3 regions of the Bacillus sp. PK6-013 genome follow, and region 1 is predicted to be linked to each of the others. Evidence: predicted binding sites of a transcription regulator. Region 1 holds the regulator's gene; each other region holds the start of a gene.
What was found. Region 1 encodes Rex, which represses fermentation and respiration genes when NADH is low (regulators of the CRP and FNR family bind a similar motif). Its sites were predicted from a motif close to TTGTGAAATATTTCACAA; they were not measured.
Positions count from the first base shown of each region.

Region 1 (10,673 bases):
AACATATTGTTTCAGCTGCTGCTGTATCATTTGTCTATCTTGATCATCCAATGTGCAATCAGCCGTTTCCAATGCATTATCATTCCACAAATTAATCAGTTCATCAACAAACTCAGGCTTCAGAGGGGCATCAAGCTGTTGAATATGTATGGTCATGGCGTTTCTCCCTGTGCAAGACTTTTCATCAATCACATTTTAAATTAGAATAATATGCAATACAAGGATTTTACTGCTAAAGAAAGGTGATGGTGAAATGGACAGCCGTACAGCGCGGGAAAAAGAACCGCCGCTTGGCAAAGCATTCCATTATATCACGCTTGCCGGGATATTTCTTCTCATCATTCCATCCGGGTTCAATCCCGTTTATTTGAATGTGGGATTCATCCTGTTTGGACTGAACATCGGTGTGCGTTCATTCGTTCTTTTGAAGAAGAATAAAAAAGGAGAATTTATCTTTACGATCGCTGCTTGTTTATTTTTGATCGGTTACAGCGCTGTCAGGCTTTATTTCATATCATAATAAAAAAGCAGGTTTTCCCTGCTTTTTAAACCAAATCCGCCGTTTTGAGCCCCCTGCATTTTTGCAGACCGTCAGAACGCAGACAATAAGCGGCCGTCTTTTTCTTATATTGTTTAACGACGTCTATATGATCATCGTATCTGTAAACCAACAGCTTCACAGCGTTTTTCCCTCTTTTTGTTTCGATAACAAACGGTGTCCCAGCGTTTTTCGGATTTACAAAAAGCGGCTCGTCTCCCGGGTAGATGTAATACCGCTCCATAAATACGGCCTCATTAAAGTTTTGAATAAATTGACTCTTGTCAGATCCCTCTAAACGCTCTCCTCCGAACGTCACTGTAACATTCGCTTCCTCAAGCTTAACATGAACTTGAAATTTGCCGGTCAGCCACTCTACGACACCGCTCGGAAGGCAAGTGACCAATATTTTAAAAAGACTGAAGATAACCAAAAAGGTTACAAAAAGCCATGTCACTCGATCATCTCCTCTTGTCTGAATTTTAAAGATGTCCTTGATTCATCCTATCATACAGGCAAAAGGATTTTATTGTACATTGTGTGAACAAGTGCAGCCCAGATGAACATTCACCTTTAGTGATCCCCGCTCTGATGCTCTTCTTTTGGGATTTCAGAAGGAGCCTTCGGAACTTTCCGCAGCTGATGATTGACCACATCAGAGGAATAAAGTGTAACAACCATCGTTCCTCCATGCCGTTTCGCCCTGATCAAGACCGGCTGGTTATATTTATTTTGAAAGCGCAAATCAGGCCCGCCCCAGCTGACCGTCGCGTCGCGCCCCGGCGGAACATAAGGGACACGCCGGCTGTGGGAATAACGCTGGACGATTTCCAGTCCTGCCCGGTCAACCGCATTAAACAATGTTGACGAAACCTGGCAAATGCCTCCGCCAACCCCTTCAGACAATTCGCCTCTCACGATCACCGGAGCCTTCATATACCCCTTGTCCGGCGTCCTCATACCGACAACTTTGTTAAATGAAAACGTCTCATTAGGAAACACAACATGATTGTCGATCGCTTTTGCCGCGAGTGAAATGTTGTGCGTCCTGCTTTTATTCCCGGAATTAAAATACGTCACATACTGACCGATCCGCTGTGTCCGGATATGGGAAAGCAGTTCGCTGTCCACTTTCGGGTAAATGTTCAATTCAGGCACTTCTATCGTGGACGGACCATCCCCATAAAAATACGCATAAAACTGCTCTCTAACCCCCTTCCTGGAAAGGCTGTAGCCAACCTTGCCGGGAACGATCCTTCCCTGATCATTGATCACGGCGTTGACGGGATCCTTGTGTACTTTCCGCTCAAGCCTGTCAACGAACTCGGCGTATTTTTTATCATCAATCAACGGTGTCCCGGGAAGCGGCATTGTAAAATCTTCACGGTTCACAACGGCCACTTTCTTCCCTTGCTGGGTGATCGTTAAGCTGTCAGAATGTCCCGCAGGCTGCGCTAATAATAAAAGTCCAGTCATCCAAATTTTCAGCATAAGTCGATGTACCTCCCGCTATTAGTATGAACAGGAGATGATATTTGATGTACTGGACGTATGATGCTTTCATGATGATCTATATTTTCGGATTGAAAAGGTACACTAATGGAAAGAAGCTAAAATAAGTAAAAGCATGCATTAAGCCTGTTTATTTTCATTGATTCCTTTTCTTTTTAGCCTGACTAACATTATGGTGGTGGCTATCAGGATTATCAAAAAAGTGATGCCTGAGTACAGGAACCCAACTAGCTCTATGCCATTAAATTTGTACGTCAAATAACTGCCGATAAAAAAGATTGTCCCCAGCAGGGAAAATGAATTCAATCGATTCACAATTTTTTTGACCATTTTTAAAACCCCCATGGTCTTGCGATTTTAATGCCATTTGCACATTTGCCCCAATATCAGATGCAGAATTAGAGGGACATTTATTAAGGCTACTCTTACCAGAGTTCATTCTTCTAGTAATATAAAGTATATGCCCTTCTCTTTGAGAAGGGCATACAATTACTTGTTCTGTTGATTTTCTTTCTTTTCTTTTAAAGTGAGATTTAAAAAGAGAAGAGCCAATAAGATGAAAGCAATGTTCACCAACCAGGACTTCCAGCTGGACGCAGGGTCAGAAATTGTACCGAGCAGATGTATAATAGATGAAAATGATAAAAGCAAAAACATTAGTTTGTTGTGCGACATAATTGTTTAACCTTTCTGTTAAAAATCCAGGTTCCAATTATACCACAATGGATTAAAGTAGTAATTATATGTCATCGCAAGTTAAAATAAAAAGAGGCTCTAAAAAGAGCCTCTTTTCCTTGATATATCAGCGTTTTGGACGCTGGGCTTACATCATTCCACCCATACCGCCCATGCCGCCCATGTCAGGCATTCCTGCGCCGCCTTTGTTTTCTTCAGGCTTGTCGGCAACAACTGCTTCAGTTGTCAGGAACATAGCCGCTACAGATGCTGCGTTTTGCAGAGCTGAGCGTGTTACTTTTGTAGGGTCAACGATACCTTTGTCGATCATGTTCACCCATTCGCCTGTTGCAGCGTTGTAGCCTACACCAATAGCTTCGCCTTTCAGGCGCTCAACGATGACAGATCCTTCAAGACCCGCATTGTGCGCGATTTGACGGATTGGTTCTTCAAGAGCGCGAAGAACGATGTTGATACCAGTCAGTTCGTCGCCTTCAGCTTCAAGGGCAGCTACTTTATTGTAAACATTGACAAGAGCTGTACCACCGCCTGATACGATTCCTTCTTCTACCGCAGCGCGAGTAGAGTTCAGGGCGTCTTCGATGCGAAGCTTGCGTTCTTTCAATTCTGTTTCAGTCGCAGCGCCGACTTTGATGACAGCTACGCCGCCTGCAAGCTTAGCTAGGCGCTCTTGTAATTTTTCTTTATCGAACTCAGAAGTTGTTTCTTCAACTTGAGCGCGGATTTGGTTGACGCGTGCCGCGATTTGCTCTGTATCTCCCGCACCTTCAACGATTGTTGTGTTTTCTTTTGTCACAACAACTTTAGAAGCGCGTCCCAATTGGTTGATTTGAGTTGATTTAAGGTCAAGACCTAAATCTTCTGTGATCACTTCGGCACCTGTCAGGATAGAGATGTCTTCGAGCATCGCTTTGCGGCGGTCTCCGAATCCAGGCGCTTTAACAGCCACTGCGTTGAATGTTCCGCGAAGCTTGTTGACAACCAATGTTGCAAGAGCTTCACCTTCAACGTCTTCAGCAATCAGAAGCAACGGTTTGCCTTGCTGAACAACTTGCTCAAGCACCGGCAGGATTTCTTGAATGTTTGTGATTTTTTTGTCTGTTACTAAGATGTACGGGTTCTCAAGAACCGCTTCCATCTTATCGGAATCTGTCACCATGTAAGGAGACGCATATCCGCGGTCGAACTGCATACCTTCAACCACTTCAAGCTCTGTTGTGAATCCTTTTGATTCTTCGATCGTGATGACACCGTCGTTGCCGACGCGCTCCATCGCTTCAGCGATCAGGCTTCCGACTTCTTCGTCAGCAGCGGAGATTGAAGCAACTTGTGCGATTGATTCTTTGCCTTCGATTGGTTTGGAGATTTCTTTCAGGCTTTCAACCGCTACAGCCACAGCCTGCTCGATACCTTTGCGCACGCCTACAGGGTTAGCGCCGGCAGTTACGTTTTTAAGACCTTCGCGAATCATCGCTTGAGCTAGAACTGTCGCTGTTGTTGTACCGTCACCGGCAACATCGTTTGTTTTGCTCGCAACTTCAGCAACAAGCTTTGCGCCCATGTTTTCGAACGCGTCTTCAAGCTCGATTTCTTTCGCGATGGTAACACCGTCGTTTGTGATTAATGGAGAACCGAATTTTTTCTCAAGAACGACGTTGCGTCCTTTAGGTCCCAAAGTTACCTTTACAGCATCCGCCAATGCATCTACACCGCGCAGCATTGAACGGCGGGCTTCTTCGCTAAACTTAATATCTTTTGCCATGTTATTCGAACCTCCTATATAATTGTCTCGTTTTTATTTATGACTTAGCCGATAACAGCTAAAATGTCGCTTTCACGCAAGATTAAGTAGTCAGTACCTTCATATTTCACTTCGGTACCTGCATATTTTGAGAAGATGATGCGGTCGCCTGTTTTAACTTCTAATGCAACGCGCTCTCCGCTCTCTAACACACGGCCTGAACCGGCTGCAACCACTTTACCCTCTTGTGGTTTTTCTTTTGCGGAGTCAGGAAGTACGATTCCGCTGGCAGTTTTTTCTTCAGACTCAACGAGCTCAATGACAACGCGATCACCTAATGGCTTTAACAATGAAACAACCTCCTCAATATTTTCATATGTAATTTTAGCACTCGCACTAGGTGAGTGCTAACACAATTCTTATAATAAAGAATCTCCCAGGCAATTTCAAGTGATAAGGTCAAATTTTTTTGCGCTTACATTTCTCCGCATGTCCTTATCATCCTATAATTTAAAAAGAGTGTGTTACAATAAACATAGTCTGAATTAGATTTTTAGAAAAGGAGTACATAAAGCTTGAGAAAACAATACTGGTTTATTATATTGGCATACGTTCTCATGCAATTGTCGGCCGCTGTCGGCTTGCCTCTTCTTTACTTTTTGGGAGTGGGCAAAGGACAGCCAAAGGCTGAAGCCCAGCTTACATTGACAGGCGTCTGGTCTGTCATCGCGTTTACCCTCTGTCTCGTTATCGTGCTGCTGATTTTGCGGACGGTGCCGAAGACGACGCTTCGCAACCGCCCGAAAGCATCGGTTGGAGCGTCAATCGGATGGGCGGTAGCCGGCGTTTTTCTCGCTTTGTTTTCGCAGTCAATTGCCGCTTCGATCGAAATGTACTTGTTCGGGGTCAACCCGGAATCGGAAAATACGCAGCGGATCATGGAAATCATCACCGCATTGCCGCTGATGGTGTTTGTCTCTTCTGTATTCGGACCGATTCTTGAAGAAATCATTTTCAGAAAGATCATTTTCGGTGCAATCTATGAGAAAACGAATTTTTTCATTGCCGCTTTGTTCAGTTCGGTGCTCTTCTCGGTCGTCCATTTGGATTTCAGCCATCTGCTCATTTATACAGCAATGGGATTCACATTCTCCTTTTTATATGTCAGAACCAACCGGATTATCGTGCCTATTTTCGCCCATGTCGCCATGAATACGCTCGTCGTCTTACTGCAGACATTCCGGGAGCCTATTGAAGAATATTTGAAACACGCCGAGAAAATGCAAATGATTATTGGAGGATTTCTATGATGAGAAGCCCTAAATTCTGGGGAGCGATTTATTTATTAACGGGTGTGCTGTTTACATATCTGGCGGCAACCTCGCCCGGAAGCATGTGGTCTTTTTACACGATCCTGCTGATGCTTTTCGCAGCCTATAATATCAGCATTTCCTTTAAAATGTTCGCCCTGGCCGGCAAGATGAAACGAAAAGATCAATAGCCTTTTTTGTGAAGGAAAAGAGCCATTCTGAAAAAGAATGGCTCTTATTTTGTATGGTCGTTCAAAAACGCTTGATTTTCCTCTTGAATCATTGTTTTTTGCGCCTGCCTGTAGGATATTCTTGAAATCACGATACTGATTTCATAAAGAATGAGCAATGGCACTGAGACCATTAAATGCGACAAAAGCTCAGGCGGTGTAATGAGGGCCGCGATGACGAACAACACAAAATATGCGTATTTTCTGATTTTCGCCAAAAACATCGGCGTCACGAGGCCGAGCCTTGTGATAAACATGATGACCACAGGCATCTGAAACAATAAGCCAAAAGGAAGCGTCAACTGAAGCAGAAACTGAAAATATTCGTGTATTCCGATGACCTGGTTGACATTCAGATCATCTGAGACTCTCGTCATAAAGTCCACGACAAACGGAAATAAAATAAAGTAAGAAAAGGCAATGCCGCCTAAAAAAAGAATAATCGATATCGGAATATAGCTGAGCGTCACTTTTCGTTCCTTTTCATACAGCCCCGGGCTGATGAAAGCCCACAGCTGGTATAAAACAAGCGGCGAAGTCAAGACGGCGCCGATGATGAAAGCGAACTGCACGTACACAAATAAAGGATCGGTCAGCTTGAACGCGTTGAGCGTCAGCAGCTTCGCTTCATCCGTCTGCTGCAGATAGATAATCAGCGGCTTTGCCAATAAAAAGCCTGCCGCAACAAATAAAACAAAAAAGAAAAAAGTGATCACAAGCCGTCTGCGTAGTTCTGTGATATGTTCTATCAGCGACATTTCTCTTTCCTTCATAAATGTCATCCTATCCTACTGATCTTCTTTCTTTTTATCGGAATCGTCGTCAGCCAAACCTTTTGTCGCATTCTTAAACTCCCTCAGCGTGTTTCCCGCTGCTCTTCCCAGCTCGGGAAGTTTTTTCGGGCCGAATATCAAAAGCGCCACCACGACAATTAAAATAAAGCTTCCAGGACCGATTGGCATAAAGCCTGCCCCCTTTCCTTTATTTTTCGTTTTCCGTTTTACTTTTCCTGCATTGAATAATGTTTCATGAAATACACCAGCGACTGAAGTTCAACCGCCAAATCTATATGATGAATGCGAATGTGTTCCGGCACATTCAAGCGGGCCGGCGTGAAATTAAGAATGCCTTTAATGCCAAGCTCCACCAGCCTGTCTGTAATCGACTGTGCGGCTTGAGCCGGTACCGTCAAAATGGCGACGGGGATATCATCCGTCATATGCTCTTCAAGTCTATTCAGATCATAGACGGGAACACCGCCGACCTCGGTTCCGATTTTTTCCTCATTGATGTCAAACGCCATGGCGATTTTTGTATTATTATTTTTGATAAAATTGTAATGGAGAAAGGCTGTCCCCAAATTCCCCACGCCAATGAGCGTTACGTTCGTCATTTCATCCTGATCAAGCGTCTTTCTGAAAAAGGACAGCAAATAATTGACATTGTAGCCGTATCCTTTTTTTCCGAGCGCGCCGAAGTACGAGAAGTCCCTGCGGATGGTCGCAGAATCGACTTTGACGGCATCGCTCAGCTCAGCGGAAGATACACGCTGTTTTCCGGATGCATGAAGGTTTTTTAAAAAACGATAATATAATGGCAACCGTTTCGCTGTCGCTTGCGGAATTTTTGAATGATCCATGTTCATAAACTAATCCTCCATGTCTACATCAGCTTTTTCCCTTTTATAGTCACCGTTTTTCCCGCCTGTCTTTTCGAGAAGAAAGGTCGGTCCTATCACCATTCCCTTATCCGCCGCTTTGCACATGTCATATACGGTCAGCGCACATACGGAGGCCGAAGTTAACGCTTCCATTTCCACACCTGTGCTCCCTTTGGTCTTCACTTTAGATTGAATATGCAGGATGCTCTTCTGTTCTTTCTCCTCCCAGCGAAAGGCGATGTCGACTCCTTTCAGAGCGATCGGATGGCACATCGGGATGATGGCGGATGTCTGTTTTGCGGCCATGATTCCGGCCACTTGCGCCACCGACAATACATCGCCTTTTCCGATTTCCCGGTTTTTGATTTTTTCATGTACTGTTCGATTCATAGACACGCTTGAAACAGCCGCAGCTGTGCGTACTGAAGCTTCCTTTTCGCTTATATCAACCATCTTGGCTCTGCCTTGTTCATTAAAATGTGTAAACTCATTCATGTTCTGAACTCTCCTTATAACGATCATACACTATTTTTTTCATTCTGTCTTTTTCTTTGGCTAAAATCTTCCAGACTTCACTTAATTGTTTGCTGACTGCGCAGTGATAGGCTACACTTAAAATAGCAGACAAGAGGTGAAAGATCATGATGATTTTACAAGTGAACCAACTTTCAAAATCGTTTGGAGCCGATACGATTTTAACGAATATAAAACTCGAAGTCAGATCTCGGGACCGGATTGCGATCGTCGGACGCAACGGCGCCGGAAAATCGACTCTTCTAAAGATTATCGCAGGAAAACTTTCATATGAAAAGGGGGACATCATCAAGCCGAAAGATTTGACGATGGGCTACCTTGACCAGCATTCCGGCCTCGATTCCAAGCTGACGCTCAAAGAGGAATTGCTGTCGGTATTTGATTTTCTAAAAAAAATGGAAAAAGAAATGCGCGCGATCGAGGAAAAGATGGCGCAGGCCGGACCGGACATGCTTGAATCATTGATGAAGACGTATGACAGGCTTCAGCAGGAGTTCAAGGACAAAGGCGGCTACCAATATGAGGCAGAGGTCAGATCCGTCATGCACGGGCTCGGCTTTGCGGGGTTTGACGACTCCGTCCGCGTCCAGGACTTAAGCGGAGGTCAAAAAACAAGGCTTGCCCTCGGAAAAATGCTTTTGACAAAACCCGACCTCCTCATTTTGGACGAACCGACAAACCACTTGGATATCGATACCCTGACATGGCTTGAACAATATTTGCAAAATTACAGCGGAGCGATTTTAATCGTTTCCCATGACAGGTACTTTCTTGACAAAGTGGTTACCCAAGTTTACGAGATCAGCCGGTCCCAAAGCAAAAAATATACCGGGAACTACAGCTCTTATCTCCAATTAAAAGCCGAACAGCTGGAAAAGGAAACAAAGCTTTATGAAAAGCAGCAGGACGAAATCGCCAAGCTGCAGGAGTTCGTCGACCGGAATCTGGCCAGAGCTTCGACGACGAAACGGGCGCAGAGCAGACGAAAGCAGCTTGAACGGATGGAGATCATGGATAAACCGCTCGGAGATGAAAAGTCGGCGTCTTTCCGCTTTGAAATTACAAGGCAAAGCGGAAACGATGTACTGCGGGTGGAAGACTTGACAGTAAGCTATCAGGAGCAGCCCCCGCTGCTCCGTTCATTGAACTTTCGCATTACCCGCGGGGAAAGCGTTGCACTGGTCGGACCGAACGGAATCGGCAAGTCAACCCTTTTAAAAGCATTGATTCAAAAGCTGCAGCCGGTATCGGGAACAATCGCGACAGGCTCCCATGTCTCAATCGGCTACTATGACCAGGAACAGGCTGAATTGACGTCGTCAAAACGCGTGCTTGACGAGCTTTGGGACGATTATCCGGAAATGAATGAAAAGGATATCCGGACCTGCCTCGGCAACTTCCTGTTTTCGGGAGAAGACGTATTAAAACCTGTACACGCGTTAAGCGGCGGCGAAAAAGCAAGGCTTGCCCTCGCCAAGCTGATGCTCCAAAAAGCGAACTTCCTTATTCTTGATGAGCCGACAAACCATCTCGACCTGGACAGCAAGGAAGTCTTGGAGAACGCTTTGATCGATTACCCGGGAACGATATTATTTGTGTCCCATGACCGCTATTTTATCAACCGGATCGCGACAAAAGTACTGGAGCTTTCCCGCGACAAAGCAGAAGAATATTTAGGCGACTACGATTATTACACAGAAAAAAAAGCGCAGCAGCTTGAACTGAAAGAACTAGAAAAACAGACGGAAGAGCATCAGAAAAACGCTTCCGAAAAACCTGGCGCAAAAAAGAGCTATGAGGAAGAAAAAGAGCTGAAAAGAAAAGAACGCCAGCGGCAGCGAAGGATTGAAGAAATCGAAACAAGAATTACGGACATTGAAGAACAGATCGAAAAAAATGAGGAGCTCCTGTGTGACCCCGCCGTCTTCCAAGACCATGAGAAGGTCCAGGAAATCCACTCTGAAAATGAACGGCTGAATGAGGAGCTTGAACAACTGTTAACAGAATGGGAAACACTCTCTACAAATGAATAAAGGATGAACCGCTCCACGCCGGAGCGGTTTTTTTGTCCACAAATAAAATCCTTTATTTAAAAGAAAGAAAGCGTTTTACCCACAATATCCACAAAAAACATAATATTTATACACATTATTAACAGGTAAAAAAGGTCTGTAAATTAAGGTTTTTAACATTATACACAAGACTGTGGATATATGTTAATAACCTGTTAATAACTATTCCCGGGCAAAAAAACCTCACAGAGCGTGAGGTTTTAATAAGACGTCAGATCTAAGCCAGGCTGACCGTTCATATCATATTTTCCTCTGATTCCTTTTTCAAAAGCAACCGTACCTGCGGCGGCAATCATCGCGGCATTGTCCGTACACAGCGAAAGCGGCGGGATCAAAAGCTCAATCTCCGGATGGCTGCTGAACGTTTTTTCAAGCGCCGC
Region 1 covers NZ_CP096417.1:3,632,695-3,643,367, forward strand. The annotation lists gene M1E03_RS18325 (GNAT family N-acetyltransferase) at 1-156, opposite strand, end outside; gene M1E03_RS18330 (hypothetical protein) at 254-520, shown strand; gene M1E03_RS18335 (YfmQ family protein) at 546-995, opposite strand; gene M1E03_RS18340 (VanW family protein) at 1,112-2,029, opposite strand; gene groL (chaperonin GroEL) at 2,874-4,508, opposite strand; gene groES (co-chaperone GroES) at 4,553-4,837, opposite strand; gene M1E03_RS18355 (CPBP family intramembrane glutamic endopeptidase) at 5,063-5,797, shown strand; gene M1E03_RS18360 (YdiK family protein) at 5,797-5,988, shown strand; gene tatC (twin-arginine translocase subunit TatC) at 6,033-6,809, opposite strand; gene M1E03_RS18370 (twin-arginine translocase TatA/TatE family subunit) at 6,816-6,989, opposite strand; gene M1E03_RS18375 (redox-sensing transcriptional repressor Rex) at 7,028-7,672, opposite strand; gene moaC (cyclic pyranopterin monophosphate synthase MoaC) at 7,676-8,182, opposite strand; gene M1E03_RS18385 (ABC-F family ATP-binding cassette domain-containing protein) at 8,329-10,254, shown strand; gene tsaD (tRNA (adenosine(37)-N6)-threonylcarbamoyltransferase complex transferase subunit TsaD) at 10,494-10,673, opposite strand, start outside.

Region 2 (10,673 bases), 1.4 Mb from region 1:
GTACTTGGCAGGAACTTCTCATGAAGGGCTTGTTTTCGTTTTCGGGTTCATCGGAGTTGTGCTGCATGTAATGATACTGCTGCTTTTATGCCGGAGGTTTTTGGTGAAAACCGACCAATAGGAGTATATCCCGCCGCGTTTTGCAATAAAGTATTAAAACCATCAGCGGGAGGCGGGATATTCTATGAAGAAAAATATGAAGCTTTGTCTGTGTATGATGATGATCTTTGTATTGACGTTGGCCGGCAGCATAGACGGCTTGGCCGCCGGGGAAAAAGGCGCCGGGCTCAAAGAGCAAATCGATCAGCTGTTAAAGACCGAGCCTGATTTAAAAGGAGCGCTCGCAGGCATCAGCGTCAGGTCCGCGGAAAGCGGGAAAATGATATACGGCCATATGAGCGATACACGGATGAGACCGGCGTCCAATCTGAAGCTTTTAACGGCAGCAGCTGCCTTTTCCGTCCTGGGTGAGGACTATACCTTTCCCACAGAGGTGATGACAGACGGCGCACGATCTGTGAGCACACTCAAAGGCAGCCTTTATCTAAAAGGAAAAGGCGATCCGACGCTTTTGAAAGCCGATTTTCAGCAAATGGCCAAGGCACTCCGAAAACAAGGGATCACTGTCATCCGGGGAGACTTGGTCGGCGATGATTCCTGGTATGATGAGGTCCGCTACTCTCCAGACCTTTCCTGGAGCGATGAAGACGCATACTACGGAGCGCAGATCTCGGCTTTAACAGCTTCGCCAAACGAAGACTATGATGCCGGAACGGTCATCATCGACGTGAATCCTGACGGCAAAACCGGGAAAAAACCCGTTGTATCGCTTACTCCGCAAACTAATCATGTCAAAATCGAAAACGGTGCCAAGACCGTTGCTGCAGACGGAAAAAAAGATATCACGATTAAAAGGGAACACGGCGGAAATACCATCCAAATCAAAGGGACGATTCCACAAGGCGCTTCAAGGGTCAGACAATGGGTTGCGGTTTGGGAGTCGTCAGAATATGCACTCGATTTATTTAAACAGGCTTTACAGCAACAAGGCATTCGAATCCTGGGAAAGACTAAAACCGGCAAAGCGCCAAAAAAAGCGCGCCGCATCACCGCACATCAATCCATGCCGCTTTCAGAGCTGATGATCCCCTTTATGAAGCTCAGCAACAACGGCCATGGCGAAACACTGATCAAGGAAATGGGAAAAGCCGCGAGCCGTGAAGGAAGCTGGGATCAAGGTCTTGAAGTGTTGAATAAAGAACTGCAGGGATTTGGAATGGACACAGAAAAGATCGTTCTCAGAGACGGCTCAGGCATCTCGCATATCAATTTGATTTCTGCCGACCAGATCACAAAGCTATTGTATTCCGTTCAAGAAGAGAAATGGTTTCCGTCGTTTGCCCGTTCACTCCCGGTTGCGGGGGAAAGCGACAGAATGGTCGGCGGCACATTAAGAAACCGGCTGAAAGACCCGGCTCTAAAAGGCAAAGTCAGAGCGAAAACAGGCTCTCTTTCAACCGTCAGTACCTTGTCGGGCTATATCGATACTGCAAGCGGCAAGACATTGATTTTCTCCATTCTTCTCAATCAGCTCGTGGATGATGAAAAAGGAAAGGATATTGAAGATAAAATCGTTCAAATATTAGCTTCTTCATGACAGCTCCCATTGCTTAAGGCAATGGGTTTTCTTTATTGAAAAGGCTTTCCATTCACTTCGTACTTTTTTCAGCTGAGGCCATATAATGCTAAGAGATTTCATTTCAATAAGTTTAACAGCAGGCAGGGGGAAATATATGAACATTTTGCTGGCTTATTATCGATACTCTCCACATACAAACGGCCCGTCTACCTATATTGATATCCTTAGTAAAAGCTTGGAAGGAGAAGGGCATTCTGTCGATTTAATGTCGCACGATACCCGATGGCTCAACATTCAGGTCGCCGATCAGCAGCCGGCCGATAAACACCGGTTAAAATATGAGCTGATTCACCGTCTTCAAACAGCTTATACCGAAAAATATCCCCTGTGGATATATTGGCGTGAAATGGAGCGCTACAGTTTGGAACAAGCTGTTAAACAGTTTGATCTTAAGAAGTATGATTTGATCCACTGCCACGATTTTATGACGGCAAGAGCACTGGCCCGTTCCAAACCTCAGCACACGCCTTTAATCGTGTCCCTCCATAACTTTAAATATCATGAAGCAAAGATTACCGGGGAATTTGACGAGAAAAGCGGGCAGGAACAGCAATACATGAAAATCGAAGAATGTTTGGGCGCAATGTCCGGAGACGTTGTGGCCGTTCCGTGCGAATGGCTGAAACACGAGCTGATTCAAATTGGTGTGACGCCTTCGAACATCCGAGTCATCCCGTATGGAATTGTAAAAACACCCTTTATCGAAAAGAAAAATAATCTCCCTAAAAGCCTCCCGCATCAAGGAAAAAAGATCATTCTCTGTCCGGCGCGGCTCGTTCCGGTGAAAGGACACCGCTATTTGATCGAAGCGCTTTATAAACTGCGGTGCGAAAGGGATGATTTTCACTGCCTTCTCGCAGGCGAGGGTCCGGAGCTCGAAACTCTGCAAAGCCTGTCCGAAAAGCTCGGTATCGCGTCGGCGGTCTCTTTTCTCGGAAAGCGAAAAGATATACCTGACTTAATGAATATTAGTGATGTCATTGTTTTGCCGTCGCTTCACGATACATTTCCGCTCGTCATCCTGGAAGGGCAGTTCTCCGCAAAACCTGTGCTGGCGACAAACGTAGGCGGGGTAAAAGAAATCATTGATGACGGTGCGAACGGATTGCTTGTTCCCCCGGCAGACAGCGAAGCGCTTACTGAAAAGCTGCGCCTGCTGCTCGACGATGACAAAACCCGGCAAAAATTGGGGCGCCAAGCGTTTCAAAAAGCTATGAAACATTGGGATATCAGCTTTCACATGAGGTCGATCGAAAACCTGTATCAAACATTCGAGACACAAAAAAGAGCAGTGCGGTCCTGCAAAAATCATCGAAAAGAGCAGGGGCTGGACCTGGAAATCCTCGAACAAATCGGTGAAAAGAAAACGTCAGAAGCGGAGTACACGATTGCCGGGGAAATCCCGGAACATCTCAAAAGCCAACTTAAAAAAGAGGACCATTACATTCATGTTTATGATTTGTCAGGCGTTTTACTGCAGACAAAAGCGGTCGATTCGAAAGGGTGCTATGAATTTCACCAGCTCCCCCGAGGCAGCTATGTCTTGAAAAGCACTATCGAAGCATTCGGCAATCAGTTCGTATCCCTCGACTGATGATAAATACTTCTGCGCAAGCCGGCTGTTTAGCCGGTTTTTTTATATAACAGTTTTCATTTTATTTGACTTTATTATAATACAGATTCAAATAAGAAAATTGCTTCAAACAACATCCTATATTAGGAAAAACGCGATGTTCAAAGAACTTTCTTAAATTTGTTAACTATTTCACAAAATATGTGATTTTTATCACATTCAAAACTGTTATATTAAACATAAGATATAAATGCAACAACTGTTATATCATTTCAACTTGAAAAGAGGGGGATTTAAATGGAACAATGGAAAGGTTTCACCACAAACGTTTGGCAAAAAGAAGTCAATGTCCGCGATTTTATTCTCTCGAACTTTGAGCCATATCAAGGTGACGAATCGTTTCTCGAACCTCCGACGGAAGCTACATCGGCATTATGGGATCACGTAATGGACTTGACAAAAAAAGAGCGTGAAAACGGAGGCGTCCTCGATATGGATACAGAGATCGTCTCAACGATTACCTCGCACGGTCCCGGCTATTTGGACAAAGACTTGGAAAAAGTCGTCGGCGTTCAAACCGATGAGCCGTTTAAACGGTCGCTTCAGCCTTTCGGCGGCATTCGCATGGCGAAACAAGCATGTGAATCCTATGGTTTTGAATTGAATGAAGAAGTGGAAAGAATTTTTACCGATTACCGCAAAACCCATAACCAAGGCGTGTTTGACGCGTATACGGACGAAATGAAACTCGCCCGAAAGGTCGGAATCATTACCGGACTGCCTGATGCTTACGGGCGCGGGCGCATCATCGGCGATTACCGGAGAGTGGCGCTTTACGGCGTGGACTTCCTGATCGATGAAAAGAAAAAAGATGCGGCCGGCACCTCTCGCGTGATGTCTGAAGAAAACATCCGCCTGCGTGAAGAATTGTCAGAACAAATCCGGGCATTGAATGAACTTAAAGCACTTGCAGCAAGTTATGGCTTTGACATTTCCGAGCCTGCGGCGAATGCAAGAGAAGCATTTCAATGGCTGTATTTTGCCTATTTGGCTGCCATTAAAGAGCAAAATGGAGCAGCAATGAGCCTTGGCCGCGTGTCCACGTTCCTTGATATATACATCGAAAGAGATTTGAAAACGGGCGCATTAACAGAACAGGAGGCCCAAGAGCTTGTCGACCATTTTGTCATGAAGCTGCGCTTGGTCAAATTTGCACGCACACCTGACTACAATGAGCTGTTCAGCGGCGATCCGACGTGGGTGACAGAATCAATCGGCGGAATAGCGCACGACGGACGCGCACTCGTCACGAAAAACTCGTTCCGTTTCCTGCATACGCTTGACAATTTAGGTCCGGCGCCGGAACCAAATTTAACCGTCCTTTGGTCTGTCAGGCTGCCGCAAAAGTTTAAAAACTACTGTGCCAAAATGTCGATTAAAACGAGCTCGATTCAATACGAAAATGACGATATCATGCGTCCTGAATACGGGGATGACTACGGCATCGCCTGCTGTGTATCGGCAATGGCAATCGGCAAACAAATGCAGTTCTTCGGAGCACGCGCCAACTTGGCGAAAGCGCTTTTATATGCGATTAATGGCGGAAAAGACGAAAAGCATAAAATGCAAGTCGGTCCGGAAATGCCTCCGGTTGCTTCCGATGTGCTGGACTATGACGAGGTCATGCATAAATTCGATCAGACGATGGAATGGCTTGCAGGCTTGTACATCAATACGCTCAATGTCATTCACTACATGCATGATAAATATTGCTATGAAAGAATTGAAATGGCGCTACACGACACGGACATTTTGCGGACGATGGCCACCGGGATCGCCGGCTTGAGCGTTGTGGCCGATTCGTTAAGCGCTATCAAATATGCCAAAGTCAATGTTGTCCGCGATGAAAACGGCATTGCCGTCGATTTTGAAACAGAAGGCGACTTTCCTAAGTACGGAAATAATGATGACCGCGTCGACGCGATCGCCGTTGACATTGTCAAGCGCTTTATGAAAAAACTGCGCAAGCACCAGACATATCGCCAGTCTGTTCATACCATGTCAATTTTAACGATCACGTCAAACGTCGTTTACGGCAAGAAAACCGGAAATACGCCGGATGGACGCCGGGCGGGAGAACCGTTTGCTCCAGGCGCGAATCCGATGCACGGCCGCGATACTAAAGGAACGCTTGCATCGCTGTCTTCAGTGGCAAAGCTGCCTTACAGCTATGCGCTCGACGGCATATCCAACACCTTTTCGATCGTCCCGAAAGCGCTTGGCAAAGACGAAGAGAGCCGCGCCGTCAATTTATCAAGCATCCTTGACGGTTACGCCGCAAAAACAGGGCATCACTTAAATGTAAACGTATTTAACAGAGAAACATTGCTCGACGCCATGGAACATCCGGAGGAATATCCGCAGTTAACGATTCGCGTCTCAGGCTATGCGGTCAACTTTATTAAGCTGACGAAAGAACAGCAGTTAGACGTTATCAGCCGTACCTTCCATGAATCGATGTAACGAGCATAAAGCGGAGCGCGGCCGAGGCGCTCCGCCCCATAAAAAGAGGTGATCTTCATCATGGATGGAAATATTCATTCAATCGAAACATTCGGCACCGTTGACGGTCCGGGCATCAGATATGTCGTCTTCACACAAGGCTGCCTGATGCGCTGTCAATTTTGCCATAATGCTGATACATGGGAAATCGGAACCGGAAAACAAATGACGGTTTCCGAAATCGTTCAGGATGTCCAGCAATATCTCCCGTTTATTCAATCATCAGGCGGAGGCATCACCGTTAGCGGAGGCGAACCGCTTTTACAACTGCCATTTTTAATCGAGCTGTTCAAAGCCTGTAAAAGCCATGGCATACACACGGCGCTCGATTCGTCCGGCGGATGCTATTCGGCGGCGCCGGCATTTCAAGAGCAGATCAAAGAGCTGATCCAGTATACAGACCTTGTTTTGCTTGATCTCAAGCATATCAACAGGAAAAAACATATCAACCTGACAGGAATGCCGAATGACCACATATTGGATTTTGCCCGGTTTCTCGCTGATCATCAAGTCCCCGTCTGGATCCGCCATGTACTGGTTCCGGGGATCTCTGATATCGATGACGATTTAGCAGCCCTCGGCACGTTTATCGGCACACTGGCGAACGTTCAGAAGGTGGAGGTTCTTCCTTATCACAAACTCGGCGTCTACAAGTGGGAAGCGCTTGGCCTGGATTATCCATTAAAAGGGGTTGAACCGCCAAGTGCCGCCAGGGCCGAAAACGCATACAGACTACTCACCGCCCACTTGCAAGGCGGAGCCATGCTGCAAGAAACATAAACCCTTTTAACCGGACAGACTTTTTCCAACAAAAAGCTGTCCTTTTTGTCTTACCGCACAACCGTATAAAAAATCCCTTTTTTTACAATAGTAAGATGAGAAAGATGCGCCTGCTGCGGCAGGCCGACAATAAAACAGCAAGGTGGGCGGGAAGCATGTATCATTTGTATTCTCACAACGACTTGGATGGAGTCGGCTGCGGAATTCTCGCAAAGGTGGCTTTTGGCGAACGGGTCGAGGTTCGCTACAATTCGGTCACCGGACTTGATATGCAAGTCGGACGTTTTTTGGAACGGACAAAAGGAAAAGAAAAACAGCATGAAGGCCTGTTTATTACCGACTTGTCCGTTCATCAAGAAAATGAAGAAAGGCTGGACCATTATGCTGAAGCGGGCGGAAAGGTCAAACTCATCGACCACCACAAAACTGCGCTTCATTTGAATGAACGCTCTTGGGGCATGGTAAAAGTTCAATATGAGGACGGCAGGCTCGCTTCAGCGACATCTCTTTTTTATGAATACTTAATAGACAACGGCTATATTCAAGAGACAAAAGCGATGGATCAGTTCGTCGAACTCGTACGCCTCTATGATACATGGGAATGGGAACAGACGGACGCGCTCGAAGCAAAGCGCCTGAATGACCTGTTTTTTATGGTCTCCATTGACGAATTTGAGGAAAAAATGGTCCGGCGCCTTAAAGAAAGCGACGCGTTTTCATTTGATGAATTCGAAGTAAAAATCTTGGATATGGAAGAAGAAAAAATTGAACGGTATATCCGCAGGAAACGGCGGGAAATCGTTCAGACCTTCATCAATGCACACTGCGTCGGCATCGTGCATGCGGAATCCTATCATTCCGAAGTAGGGAACGAACTCGGAAAAACGTATCCGCACCTTGACTATATCGCCATCTTAAATATGGGCGGCAAAAAAGTGAGCCTTCGCACCATCCATGATGAAACAGATGTATCAGAAATCGCCGGCACGTTCGGCGGAGGCGGCCATGCCAAGGCAGCGGGGTGTCCGCTGACAGATGAAGCATTCAAGCTGTATGTGACTGAACCGTTTCCGCTGGAGCCCTTGAGAGCGGATGCCTTTAAAAACGTCTATAATGTAAAAGAGTCGGATAACGGCAGCCTTTATATCAACAGGAACGAAGACCAGTTTTTTCTCTTTCCTGGAGAACACGGCTGGAACATTCAATTAAACGGCGTGACTCAGCATGAGACATTTACTTCATTCGAAGAGGCAGAACGGTTTATTAAAAGAAATTATGCTGCATGGCTCGCAAGGGATGAAGCATTTGTCCAATATTTGATGCAGCAGGTGAAACAGGCGATCCAAACGACAGGCTAAAGACTTCGACAGTCTTGGCCTGTTTTTTTATATACAAAAAAGAACAGCCGGCATATAATAACAGAAAGTTCTGATTTTTCCAAAAGGGGAGATGTTCATGAAAGAAAAGAACACAAGCTGCGAAACAAAAGAATTTCGGGCCGTGTGGATCGCCACCGTCACAAACATTGACTGGCCTTCGAAAAAAGGGCTGACAATCGAAGAGCAAAAAACAGAATATGTGAAGCTTTTGGATGCTGTGACAGCCATGGGGATGAACGCAGTTGTCGTTCAAATTAAGCCGGCGGCGGATGCGTTTTACCCTTCCGCATACGGGCCGTGGTCGGAATACTTAACAGGCGTTCAAGGAAAAGACCCCGGCTACGATCCGCTGTCATTTTTGCTCGAAGAAACCCACCGGAGAAAGCTTGAATTTCATGCATGGTTCAACCCTTATCGGATCACGATGAATCATACGGATTTGAACAGGCTCTCACAGGATCACCCGGCTAGAATGCACCCCGATTGGGTCGTTGCCTACGGCAGACAGCTGTATTACAATCCCGGCATTCCTGAGGCACAGGAATTCATTGTCCAAGGCATAGCAGAGGTCGTCAAGAATTACCAAGTCGACGCCGTTCATATGGATGACTATTTTTATCCGTATAAAATTGCGGGCGTCGAATTTCCCGACTTGAGCACGTATGAACAATATGGAAAGGACCGTTTTTCAAATATTGAAGATTGGCGGAGGGACAACGTCAACCAGCTTGTCAAACAGATCAACGCCGCCGTCAAAAAAGAAAAAGCATCGGTCAAATTTGGAATCAGCCCCTTTGGTGTATGGCGCAATATAGCAGATGATCCGACGGGATCGAATACAGCCGCCGGAATGACAAACTATGACGACCTTTATGCTGACACGAGGGAATGGATCAGGCAGGGATACATCGATTACATCGCCCCGCAAATCTACTGGAGCATCGGCTTTGCCCCGGCTTCCTACGACATTTTAGTAGACTGGTGGAAAAATGAAGTCAGCCAACGCCCCGTTCATTTATACATCGGACAAGCAGCCTATAAAATCAATCAAAACTCAGATCCCGCCTGGTCAGACCCTGAAGAATATCCGCGACAGATCGCCTTAAACCGCGACTCAATGGTGATGGGAAGCATCCATTTCAGCCTGAAAGATTTAAACCGGAACCCGCTCGGCATAAAAGACAGGCTGATCCAGGACTTGTACAAAAAACCGGCAGCTATTCCCGGTATGCCTTGGCTTGACAGCGTAAACAGCAAACAGTGAAAACTGATATTTTAGTGATACGGCCGCCGGTAACAGTACCAATCCATTTTGACAATGTTCAAAATGGATTTTTTGTGTTAAAAATCGCATGAATAGAGCACCTTAATAGATAAAAACAAGGAAAGAAAGGTTTAAATCAAATGGACATTTTCTTAGCGATTTTACCAGCGATTTTCTGGGGAAGCATTGTGCTCTTTAATGTAAAGCTTGGGGGCGGACCGTACAGCCAGGTGCTCGGTACGACATTCGGCGCTTTAATTTTTTCAATCGGAATCTACTTTGTCGTCCAGCCTGAATTATCTCCCCGTATATTTGCCGTCGGCGTCGTCTCCGGACTATTTTGGGCGCTCGGCCAGACCAACCAGCTGAAAAGCATCAAGTTGATCGGCGTGTCTAAAACGATGCCGATCTCAACGGGACTTCAGCTTGTATCCACTTCTTTGTTCGGCGTGCTTGTTTTTCGCGAGTGGGCGACAACAATCTCGATTGTTCTCGGGATTCTGGCGCTGATTTTCATCATCGTGGGAATCGTGCTGACATCACTGGAAGACCGCAGCCAAAAATCTGAGGAAAAAACCGGCGACATGAAAAAGGGAATCGTGATTTTGCTCATTTCCACATTCGGCTATCTTGTGTATGTCGTCGTCGTACGGCTTTTCGATGTCAGCGGCTGGGCGGCTCTTTTTCCTCAGGCTATCGGCATGGTAGCCGGCGGCTTGATCTTGACATTCAGGCATAAGCCGTTTAATTTTTACGTCATCAAAAATATCATTCCAGGTTTAATTTGGGCAGCCGGAAACATGTTTTTATTCATTTCCCAGCCGCGGGTCGGCGTAGCGACCAGTTTTTCGCTATCGCAGATGGGAATCGTCATCTCAACGCTCGGCGGCATTATTTTGCTCGGCGAAAAGAAAACGAAGCGGCAGCTGATCGGTATCGCCATCGGCATTATATTAATCGTCGCAGCCGGCGTTTTGCTGGGCATTGCAAAAGCTTAAGGACGGCTTCTCAAGCCGTCCTTTAATATGTGACAATGCCCTTAAGCGGCAGGTGGTCGGAAGCGTTCGGATCAACGGCGACAACTTCAGCCACTGACACATGAAAAGACCGGCTGAGGAAGATGTAGTCCAAGCGTCGTCTCGGGCGGTGCGAAGGGTGGGTGAACCCCTGTCCGTATTGTCTTTCATCCCACAGGTCGGCCAGTTTTTCCGCGACCTTTTTCCACCCCCGTGAATGAGGTTTCATATTAAAGTCTCCCATGACGATCACAGGCAGATCACTCTCTTGAACCCTCTCGATTAAAAAATCCGTCTGCTTGCCGTGAAGCCACGGATTCAGGCTCAAATGCGTAACAAAAACGCGAAGGAGCCGATCACCGATCCGGACATCAGCCTCAAGAAGAGACCTTCCTTCGAT
Region 2 covers NZ_CP096417.1:2,220,347-2,231,019, forward strand. The annotation lists gene M1E03_RS11120 (ABC-2 transporter permease) at 1-121, shown strand, start outside; gene dacB (D-alanyl-D-alanine carboxypeptidase/D-alanyl-D-alanine endopeptidase) at 185-1,657, shown strand; gene M1E03_RS11130 (glycosyltransferase family 4 protein) at 1,794-3,293, shown strand; gene pflB (formate C-acetyltransferase) at 3,570-5,795, shown strand; gene pflA (pyruvate formate-lyase-activating protein) at 5,856-6,614, shown strand; gene M1E03_RS11145 (DHH family phosphoesterase) at 6,770-7,972, shown strand; gene M1E03_RS11150 (glycoside hydrolase family 10 protein) at 8,064-9,257, shown strand; gene M1E03_RS11155 (RhaT/GlcU family sugar-proton symporter) at 9,398-10,255, shown strand; gene M1E03_RS11160 (endonuclease/exonuclease/phosphatase family protein) at 10,278-10,673, opposite strand, start outside.
Region 2: the regulator Rex is predicted to act here: its motif matches at 3,453-3,470, upstream of pflB (formate C-acetyltransferase).

Region 3 (10,673 bases), 1.4 Mb from region 1:
TGGACGGCAGATTTTTCGCATCAGGTAAAGATACGATTTTTTTCAGGTGAAATGACTCAAATCCATACTGTTTGCATGCTGATGCTGCTTCGGTTGCATAGCCGTTTTTCCAGACGCTCCGTTTAAACAAATAGCCGATTTCCATTTCGTCCGATCCTTCGACTTCCTGTGGCACGATGCCGCATTGACCTAGAAATTCGCCTGTTTGTTTATGTTCGGCAACCCACAGGCCGGTTCCATGTTTTTCATAGTTTTCAAGTGTCCAGTCGATCCATTGCAATGTCTGTTTTTCATTCTTTGTCGATGGATAATATCCCATGGCTGTCGGGTCAGAAAAGATTTCGAGCAGGTTTTCGGCGTCATCACGCCTCATTTTTCGCAAAATCATCCGGTCTGTCTTCATGATCGTATCTTTCATGGTTCTTCTCCCCCTTATTTTATTGATTATGAAGACGTTAATTCCCGATAAACCGTTTCTAATTCTTCCATTGTCAGATCTCCGTATGCGCATTTAATCACGGCATCTGCGAATTCATCATAGTCGTCATCTGTTGAAAAACCTTGCTGGAGCGTTTTGGCGTAAAGCTCGATTTGTTTTTTTCGCTTTTCAATGTCTTCCTCTTTGCCTGCGTAATCAGGTCCATTGATCGTGTCGTAGTTTTCCTTGACAAGCATCATGTATTGCTGCAATGTTTCATTCATACATCCATCTCCTTTCATGTTTACAAAAATATTCCTCATTCCTTCCATTATAATATATACGAAAACGGACACCAAATTCGGTGTCCGTTAATGTGCCGTTATTTAGGTTCAGCGCCCCAAATCAGTTTTCCATTCTCATACAACGTGATTTTTTTCGTATTTTTAAATGTGTTTGAACCTGAAGAAAATGAATAGTCGCCGCTTTGGGCATAATTGCTCCAGTTGTCATTGTGAAGACGGATCTGGATTTCGCCTGTACTTGCACCCGGCGCTAATGTACCGTTTTTAAATCCTACTTCAAGATACGTGTCTGCTCCGTTTACCGCTTTTTTTAATTGGACGAATTTGTGCGTGATTTTGCTGCAGCCGATTTGGGCATAGTCGCAGTCAAAATTTTGTCCTTTGTGATTCGTTTTATACCAATAGCGGACAGTGATTCGATTTAAAGACACGGTTTTTTTGCTGTTGTTTTTAATGTTGAGCTGAGGGCGGATTTGGTTGCCGTTTACATTGTTGTCCCCCGCTCTGTATTGTACTGCTATCGTGTTGGCTGCAGCGCCGCTGTCTTGACCTGGTTTATCCTGATCCTTTTTCTGGTCTTTTTGATCTGACCCTTTCGAATCCGATCCAGAGTCTCCTGACGAACCGTTTGATCCGCTGCGGATGTTTTCCCTGACGAATTTACCTGATGAGGATAAGTCGGATTGAGACCATCCTCCCTTTTTAGAGGCGCCGGAGTTTAAAGCAGCTGACGACTCTTGTTTGTCGCACAAGCTCCAGTTTACCCAGCTGATTTTTTTGCTGTCTAAATATTTCAGCCACTCCCTGGATTGGTCGAGGTAGACACCGCCGTTTCCGGAAGCATCGCTCGTTCCCCATTCTGTGACGAAAATCGGCGCTCCTTTGCTGAGTGCATAGTCTGCTTTATCCCGCAAAGACTGACCGTGCGTACCCGCATAAAAATGGAGCGCGTACATGACATTGCCGTCTTTCAGCTGATTGTCCGCCGCATCGTTGACATCTTGGCTCCAAGTGCCTGTCCCAACGATCACAATATTTTTCGGAGAATTTTTGCGGATCACGGACAAAATGTCTTCAGCGTAAGGTTTAATGTCACGGTTCCAGTTGACATCGCCGTTCGGCTCGTTGGCAATTTCAAAAATGACGTTTGGCGTCTTGCCGTAAAGCCTTGACATTTCGTTGAAAAACTCTTTTGCTTTCGCTTTGTTTTGGTTTGGATTGCCGTCGCTCAGTATGTGCCAGTCGATGATCACATAGATTCCGAGTTCTTTTGCCGCTTCGACGGCTTCCTTCACTTTGTTTTTAACCGACGGATTGTCAATATAGCCGCCTTCACCCGTATACATAGCCGCGCGGAAGACATTGATGCCCCAGTCGTCTCTCAGCCATTTTAACGAGTCTTTGTTGACATAATCGCCATACCACTGCAGCCCGTGTGAACTGATTCCTTTCAGCTGAACCGCTTTTCCTTTTTGATTGACGAGCTGCGTACCTTTCAAGGTGAGCTGTCCGTTTACAGCAACGGGTGTTTGAGAAGCGGCAGACGCTTTAGGTGCGATGATACCGCTGATGCCGAGTGTTGCTACCATGAAGCAGGCGATGAAGACAGAAATGGAACGTTTCATGTATGACATTCTTTTTCCTCCAATGATGTTATTTTCCAAAAACACTTTCTGGCAGACATTTTCACCCCTTTCTTGGCTTGTAGCACGTTACTGATTGTAAAAAAACTATTCATTGATTGTCTATCAACCATATTTCACGTTTTTTTCGTTTTGAAAATCTATCTATTTCCTCTTTTCGTATGAAATGGGAGGTCTGAATGCTAATGATGAAAAGCTAAAAAAGTATGACCGGGGACTTTGTGCTTCCTTTTTCTCTCAATTCAAAATTTTAAAACCTGATTCTTCTTCAAAATAATGTCTTCCCTCTGCCTAAAATGCGGCAACCGGGAAAAAATTGCTGTAAAAAGTTCACAAAGCGGACATGTTCTCTCTGCTGTTTGTGTCACTTTATTGTCAAAAAAATAAAACCATCCGCTTGGAATGGTTTATTTCTTTAAATCAGAGAAAAAGCTGACAAGTTTTGTTGCGACACCGACAAACGTTTCAAGAATCGCCTGTCCACCTGCGACCGATAAAATTAAAATTAACGGGAATATCGTTTTTGGGACAATCAGATACCCGACAGCAATGATCAAAGCGCACCATATCCCTGCGCACCAATAGCAATTCAGCAAATAGCCGAAGTTTGATTTCGGCACTTTTTTCGTTTCTACATGCCCTTGTTCATCAACCGTCTGCTTTTTCTTCATGAACGGTTTCCGGATAAACTCCGTGATCTTGTCAAAAACAATCAAATGAGTTAGCCGGTAACTGGCGAGAATCAGCATCGTAAATGTAAGCCAGGATAAATGCTCCATTGCAGGCCTCCAACATGAAAAGTTATCTATAGCTATTTCCCGATTTCTTCTGACTTATTGCTTTTTTTGTCATTTTTCCCGAATGTGATGTAGATCACGATTTTCCATCGGTGAACCCGTTACATTTAACCCATAGCATAAAAAACACTTCAGGAGGTTTTACAAATGGAAGCAGTATTTGATCAAAACACAAAAACAGGTGATATTGTTACGCGTTTTCCAAGAGCCAGCCGGTTGCTGAAAGAATATCGCATCGACTTTTGCTGCGGGGGCAACCGCCCGATCGGTGAAGCGATAAAAGAACAGGATTTAAATGAAGAAGAGATCTTAGCAAAAATCAATACATTATATCAAGAGACAAAGGCATTGAACGCAAAAGAGACGAACTGGAGTGAAGCCCCGTATTCACAGCTGATCGACCATGTGATTCATACGCACCATGCTTACCTGTATGAGGTGCTTCCTGAACTATCAGGCTTTGTCACAAAAGTCTACCGGGTTCACGGCATCCATCATCCGGAACTCGCCCAGGTCCATCAATTGTTCCATCAGCTGAAAACTGAACTGGAACACCATCTCTTTCAGGAAGAGGAACTCATTTTCCCGAAAGTGACGGCCTATGAAGAGACGCGATCAATGGACAGCCTGGCAGAAGCGGTTCAGGCGATCGACGTCCTTGAACAAGAGCATGAAGCCGCAGGCAGCATCTTGAAGGAACTGAGAAAAGTGACCAATGACTATACCCTTCCTGAAGGGGCATGCACAACATATACACTGACTTACTTAAAGCTTGATGAATTGGAAACAGATCTTTTTCAGCACATTCACCTGGAAAACAATATTTTGTTCCCGCGGCTTGAAGCGGAAGCCAATCAATAAAATAAAAAGACAGAGGATTTCACTTCCTCTGTCTTTTTGTTTATCTATTCATCTGAAGCAATGTCTTTAACTGGAAGCGCTTCTCCTTCCTGATGCGTCGGTTTGCGGAGATGGAATAATGCTCTGATGCTGAATATGACCAAAATCACGATTCCGGCTAAAAAGATCGTATCCGGCACAGCCCTCCAAGTCAGCAGCGTTTGCACCGTATCCTGCTGTAAAAACTCAGGCGCCCTTGAGCTCCAGTACCCGTCTTCAAACGCTTTTTTCAATTGAAGAAAACCGACCGGCAACAAATTGATAAACACCATTCCGAACAAGCCGATGTTCAGCGACCAGCAGGCTATTTTCAGCCATTTATCATTCCACGCTTCTTTTTTGGCGATATTGCGTAGCGTATACAGCCAGACAGCAATGGCAAACATGCCGTACACGCCCATCATCGCCCCGTGCCCGTGGGCAGGTGTCAGGAACTGGCCGTGCTCAAAATAGCTGACAGCAGGCAGATTGATCAAAAAGCCCAATACCCCTGCACCGACCAGATTCCAGATCGCCGTTGAAATCAAGAACCAGAACGTTGCTTTATACGGGAAATGATGGCCTCCGTCTTTCATCATCTTGTATTGTTCATAAGCTTCCAATACAAGCAGGGTAAGAGGAATCACTTCCAGGCATGAGAAGACGGAACCGAGGCCGATCCAAACTTCGGAAGAACCGTTGTAATAGTAATGATGTCCGATCCCGATGACACCGCTCCCCAGCAGGATCGTCAGTTGAAAATAAAGCGTTCTGACGGTCGATTTTTTCGTAACCAGGTTCATTTGCACGAGCAAAAAGCCGATGACCACGACGGCAAAGACTTCAAAAATCCCTTCCACCCAAAGATGGATAATCCACCACCGCCAAAAATCCGACATTGTAATATTTGTGCCGGGATTAAAGAAAAAGGCTGCACCGTAAAACAGCGGAATGGCGATCGAAGAATAAAACAGCAGATGAATCAAACCGCCTTTATCAGATTCCCGCTTGAGGCCGCTCTTAATGCCTCTGAAAACGATAAACAGCCATATCAGCATGCCGAGTGCGAGAATGACCTGCCAGAAGCGGCCGAGTTCAATATATTCCATTCCTTGGTGGCCGAATAAGAACCAGTTGTTTCCTAAAAGGCCTTTCGCTCCGAGCCATTCGCCAGCCATGCTTCCGCCGACAAGGACGATCAGCGCCCAAAACAGAATATCGACAAGCAGCCCCTGCCTTTTCGGCTCGCGGCCTCCGACAAGCGGCGCTGCATAAATGCCCATACCGAGCCATGAAGTCGCAATCCAGAAGATCGCCAGCTGGAGGTGAAATCCCTTAGATATGCTGAATGGCAACATATCCCTGATCCAATCGATCCCAAAAAAGCTGTCCGGCTCAATATAATAGTGGGCAAGCAAAGCTCCGAACATAGCCTGAACAAAAAACAGCAGCGACACAACGGCGAAATATTTTCCGGTTTTAACCTGTGATGCCGTAAGCGGCTGTTTATCCAGATCAAATACCGGAAACGCCCCTTCCTGATAAGCCTCTTTCATTCCAAGCTTGTAACGGTAAAACACGAATAAAATAATGCCGACAAATAAAATAAGGATGGTGACGCTTGCGCCGCTCCACCAAACGGCGGCAAATGACATCGTGTTTCCGGCATCTTCATCATACGGCCAGTTGTTCGTGTACGTAATGTCGTCGCCAGGCCTTAATGTACTGGAAAGCCATGCCGTCCAGAAGATAAAATCGGAGATCTGCGTGATTTGGTCTTCGCTGTCAACCCACGCTCTGTCGCGTTTAGGCATGTGGCTTTCTTTAATTAAACCGGGCTCAAGCCCCCAACCGTCTCCTTTTGTAAAGACATTGCGGTAATGATCACGCACTTGCTGCAATCCATAAACCTGCGCATCTGTCAGCTTCAATGTATCTGACGCGCGATTATAACGGTTTTTTCTCATTTCGCGGATGACTTGATTCCGGATGGTGGACTGCTTTTCATCTGAAAGTTGTTTAAAGCGCTTGCCGTATCGTGCCTCCGCCTTAAAATCCTGCATCCCTTCCGTATAGATTTTCAGGGCTTCGGCCGTGTAATCAGGCCCCATGTAAGATCCGTGCCCCAAAATCGTGCCATAATCCATCAGCGCGTATTTTTGAAATACGGCCTGACCGCCTGAAATGGACGATTTGGTCATGAGCACCTCTCCGTTTGGCCCGGACACTTCAACTGGTCTTGGTGCAAGTCCTTTGAAGATCCAATAGCCTCCCAAAAGCAGCACCGAAAAACTAACGATTAAAGTAAAGACGAGAACAGATTTCAAAAAACCGTTTTTCGATGCTTTTTTAACGGGCACCGTCTTTCTTTGAACTTCCATTGCGGTTCACTCCTTTTTTGATTTTGCATGTCCTAAGATACTGGATATGCAGCACACCGGTTGTGAACCAGATCACTTAAATAATGGCGGATTTGTGAACAAAATAAAAACAGGCTTTCCATCTGTTGTTCAATGGAAAGCCTTCATCTTATCCTTCAATTGCAGCCGTTCAGCCAGTCTGTATCATGTATGAAAATTCCGCTCCTGTCAGCTGTCAGCAGATTTTTCTTTTTCATTTCATTTAACGTGCGGTTAATCGTTTCCCTTGACGTTCCGACCATGTTCGCAAAATCCTGATTGGTAATGGGCAGGCTGATGTAGACACCTTTTTCTTGAGGAATGCCGTGTTCTGCAGCGAGCTTCATTAATACATGCGTCAAGCGGTGCTGGACATCTTTTGAAATAAAACCCTGGATCCGCTCTTGCAAATCGAGAATCTTTTTCCCCATGATTTGCATCACTTTTATTGTCATTTCCGGATATTTCATCAAAAGTTCATTAAAATCAGCGATGCGGATTACGATCAACTCGGTTTCCTGAACGGCTTCGGCTGTTGCCGGGTATGGGGAGCGGTCAAAAAAGCCGACATGGGGAAACATGTCCCCGCTTTGCAGAATCGAAATCACTTGCTCATTGCCGTCTTCATCGATTTTAAAGGCTTTAACAAGACCGGATTTAATGAAGAATACCGCTTCCCTCTCTTCCCCTTCCATAAAAACAAACATTCTCGGCTGATAGGTGCGCTTGACCGCGATTTGCTCGATTTGTTTGAACTCTTCATCATTCAGCCCGCTGAAAATCATAAATTGCTTCAGAAACTCCATTGGTCTTTCAATCCCTTCGGTTTTGCTAAAGGAGAGCGCGTTGTCACAGACGGCGCTCCAGCGCAAAGAGCTCTTCTTCAATCGCCGCTGCCTTCTCTTCCACGACTCTGCGGCTGTCCTTCAGCGCCTGATTATAAAAGTAAGGGCCCAGCTTTTCCTTTACGAATTCAAACATTTGAATCGCCGCGATGTCTCCAACCTCTTCTCCCCTTTCTTCAACATAAAAGCGTTTGATTTCCTCGATGATCGCTTGTTTTTCTTCTTGCGTAAGCTTTATAAACATAAAAGCGGCACTCCTTTTTTTATTTTCATGATAAACGAAAAAGTCCGCAAATGAACCATTTATTTTTTACATCCGTTTACTATCCCTCACTTACCGATATTAAACACGAATCAAACGAATGACCGTGTGACGTAATTCACAATGTTTTTAAAAGACTTTTTGTAAGATAAACATGCTGATTGATTTATTCATTTTTCCCTTTGAAAGGAGCAAAAACGCAATGGTAAATCGTCAAAAAATACAATTACCGCTGCAGTCATTTAGTTTAGTCGCAGGATTTATGGTTTGGGTGTTGATTTCCTCTTTAATGCCCCACATTAAGCAGGACATCGCCCTGACAGACAGCGAGATATCCCTTGTCACGGCCATTCCGGTCATACTCGGCTCGCTTCTGAGGATTCCGCTGGGATACTACACAAACAGATTTGGTGCGAGAATCACATTCATGATCAGCTTTGTGCTGCTTCTGTTCCCGATTTTTTGGATTAGCACAGCCGATTCGCTGTTCGACTTGATCCTTGGCGGATTCTTCCTCGGCATCGGCGGAGCGGTCTTTTCCATCGGGGTCACATCATTGCCGAAATACTACCCTAAAGAAAAACACGGGTTTGTCAATGGGATCTACGGCGCCGGGAACGTCGGTACAGCGATTACCACGTTTGCCGCTCCTGTCGTAGCAAAGACAGCCGGGTGGGAAAATACGGTGCGGATGTACATCGTGTTAGTCGCCGTATTCGCTTTATTGAACTTTATCCTTGGAGATCGAAAAGAAACAAAAGTGACGGTTTCTGTAACAGAGCAAATGAAGGCAGTCTACCGAAATCAGACATTATGGTTTTTAAGCTTGTTTTACTTCATTACATTCGGATCTTTCGTCGCGTTTACGATTTATCTTCCGAACTTTCTTGTTAATCACTTCGGGCTTGATCCCGTTGATTCAGGGCTTAGAACCGCCGGATTTATCGCTGTCGCAACTTTTCTGAGGCCTGTCGGCGGCTGGCTCGCGGACAAATTCAACCCGCTGAAGCTGTTGATGTATGTATTTGCCGGCTGTACCTTGTCAGGGATTTTATTGGCCTTTTCACCCAGCCTCGGACTTTACGGATTTGGGGTATTAACCGTTGCCGTGTGCGCCGGTCTTGGAAACGGGATCATCTTTAAGCTTGTGCCGCTTTATTTTTCAAATCAGGCCGGCATCGTCAATGGGATTGTATCAGCGATGGGCGGCTTGGGAGGATTCTTCCCGCCACTCATCCTGTCAAGCGTTTTTCAGGCAACCGGCCATTATGCGATCGGATTCATGGCGCTGTCAGAAGCAGCCCTTGCCAGCTTTGTGATCGTGGTCTGGATGTATTTTCAGGAAGTGAGCAAAACATCGACCAAAACGAAGACGAACCATTTATAAACCTTTCCTGCAAAAGGAGCCTTGAGCTGATGTGCTCAGGCTCTTTTTTGGGACTTTATTCATAAGTTCACAATATTGTTTATATTTAAAAGGTCACTCAGCCTTATTTAACGTTAAAATAAGAACTGCTAAAGGGGTGACGCTCAATGAATATTTCTGTTAGAAAATCAGACACAGATTTGCTCTCAGACGATCTGCATCACTTGCTGGAATCAATCAGTACACGACGAAAAATCAGGCAGGACACATTCCTTTTTCAAGAAGGGATGGATGCGGAGGAACTGTATCTTATTCAGTCGGGACTTGTCCAAATCGGCAAATTGACGTCCGATGGCAAAGAACTGACACTCAGAATGTGCAAAAAAAATGATATTGTCGGGGAGCTTACGCTTTTTACAGAAGATGCGAAATATATGCTGAGCGCAAAGATCCTCTCTGATGGCGAAGTGTTGGTCATCAATAAAGATAAGCTTGAAAAAGAACTCATTCAAAACGGTGCAATGACGTTTGAGTTTATGAAATGGATGAGCACGCATTTGCGAAAGATTCAATCGAAAATCCGCGACCTTTTGCTGAATGGTAAAAAAGGCGCGCTCTACTCCACCTTGATCCGTCTCGCAAACAGCTACGGCATCACAAGAAGCGACGGGATTCTCATCAATATTGTGCTGACGAACCAGGACTTGGCGAAATTCTGCGCCGCCGCAAGGGAGAGCATCAACCGCATGCTGAGCGACCTCCGGAAGAACGGTGTCATTTCAATTGAGGAATCGGGAAAAATCGTCATTCATCAGCTCAACTATTTAAAACGCGAAATCGACTGTGAAAACTGCCCGCTCGACATCTGCAATATCGACTGAAAAAACGAAAACAAACAAGGACATGAAGCACAGTGTCCTTGTTTTTTACGTTTGCAGCAGAAAAACGATCAACACGGCCATAAAGAAACAGGCATTCACCAGCTCTGAGATTCCGATTGTCTTAATCGACAGTTTCTTTCCATGTAAAAACCACGCTCTGAAACTGCTCGGCACTACACCAAGCACGGCCCATCCTGCCCCCGCGGCCAGCGAGATGAACGGCAGGAATACGTGGTATCCCCATGAATAAAGTTTAAACCGATTGTTTTTCTTTTCGCGGATCATCGACTTGACATAAAAGGCGCTCCCTGTGAAAAACAAAGCGGACTGGATAAAAACAAACAATGCTTCACCATCAAGCTTCCCCGCTCCCATCCAGAAGCTTGCAAGCCCGCCCGCGCTGAAAACAAGGATTGCAGCAATATCATTTAAAAGCGCCCTGTCGTTGTTTCTTTTCGCATAATAAAGATTGATGAGAAAGAGCGGAAACAGCGGCAGCCCTAGAAAAACGAGCCGCGGCTCCAGCCAGACCGAAATAAGCAGGAAAACGATGGCCGGAATGCCGTAGATGAGAACCCATTTTTGATAGTAAACGATATTTTTCTTCTTCACCATCATCGTAGCCGGAAATGCCGCTAGATATAGAAACAGCCATCCGCAGAACAGCGGAATATGCTTTACATCCGCGCCCCCGGCGAACATGCCGAGAACAAACGGGATGACAAGCATCGCCCAGGCGCCGTGCTGCTTCGGTATGAACACTTTCATCACGAATCCTCCCTTCTTTTCTATTACATTATAAAAGTTTCGTCTTTTTTACACAGTGACATTTTGCATACAGGCGTGTGAAATAAATCACTGCGCCCTCCAGCCCGGCG
Region 3 covers NZ_CP096417.1:2,273,107-2,283,779, forward strand. The annotation lists gene M1E03_RS11345 (GNAT family N-acetyltransferase) at 1-418, opposite strand, end outside; gene M1E03_RS11350 (YnfE family protein) at 445-702, opposite strand; gene M1E03_RS11355 (cellulase family glycosylhydrolase) at 801-2,348, opposite strand; gene M1E03_RS11360 (DUF1360 domain-containing protein) at 2,774-3,145, opposite strand; gene ric (iron-sulfur cluster repair di-iron protein) at 3,311-4,024, shown strand; gene M1E03_RS11370 (nitric-oxide reductase large subunit) at 4,069-6,423, opposite strand; gene M1E03_RS11375 (Crp/Fnr family transcriptional regulator) at 6,579-7,247, opposite strand; gene M1E03_RS11380 (DUF2164 domain-containing protein) at 7,291-7,530, opposite strand; gene M1E03_RS11385 (nitrate/nitrite transporter) at 7,751-8,935, shown strand; gene M1E03_RS11390 (Crp/Fnr family transcriptional regulator) at 9,082-9,795, shown strand; gene M1E03_RS11395 (YwiC-like family protein) at 9,841-10,563, opposite strand.
Region 3: the regulator Rex is predicted to act here: its motif matches at 6,484-6,501, upstream of M1E03_RS11370 (nitric-oxide reductase large subunit).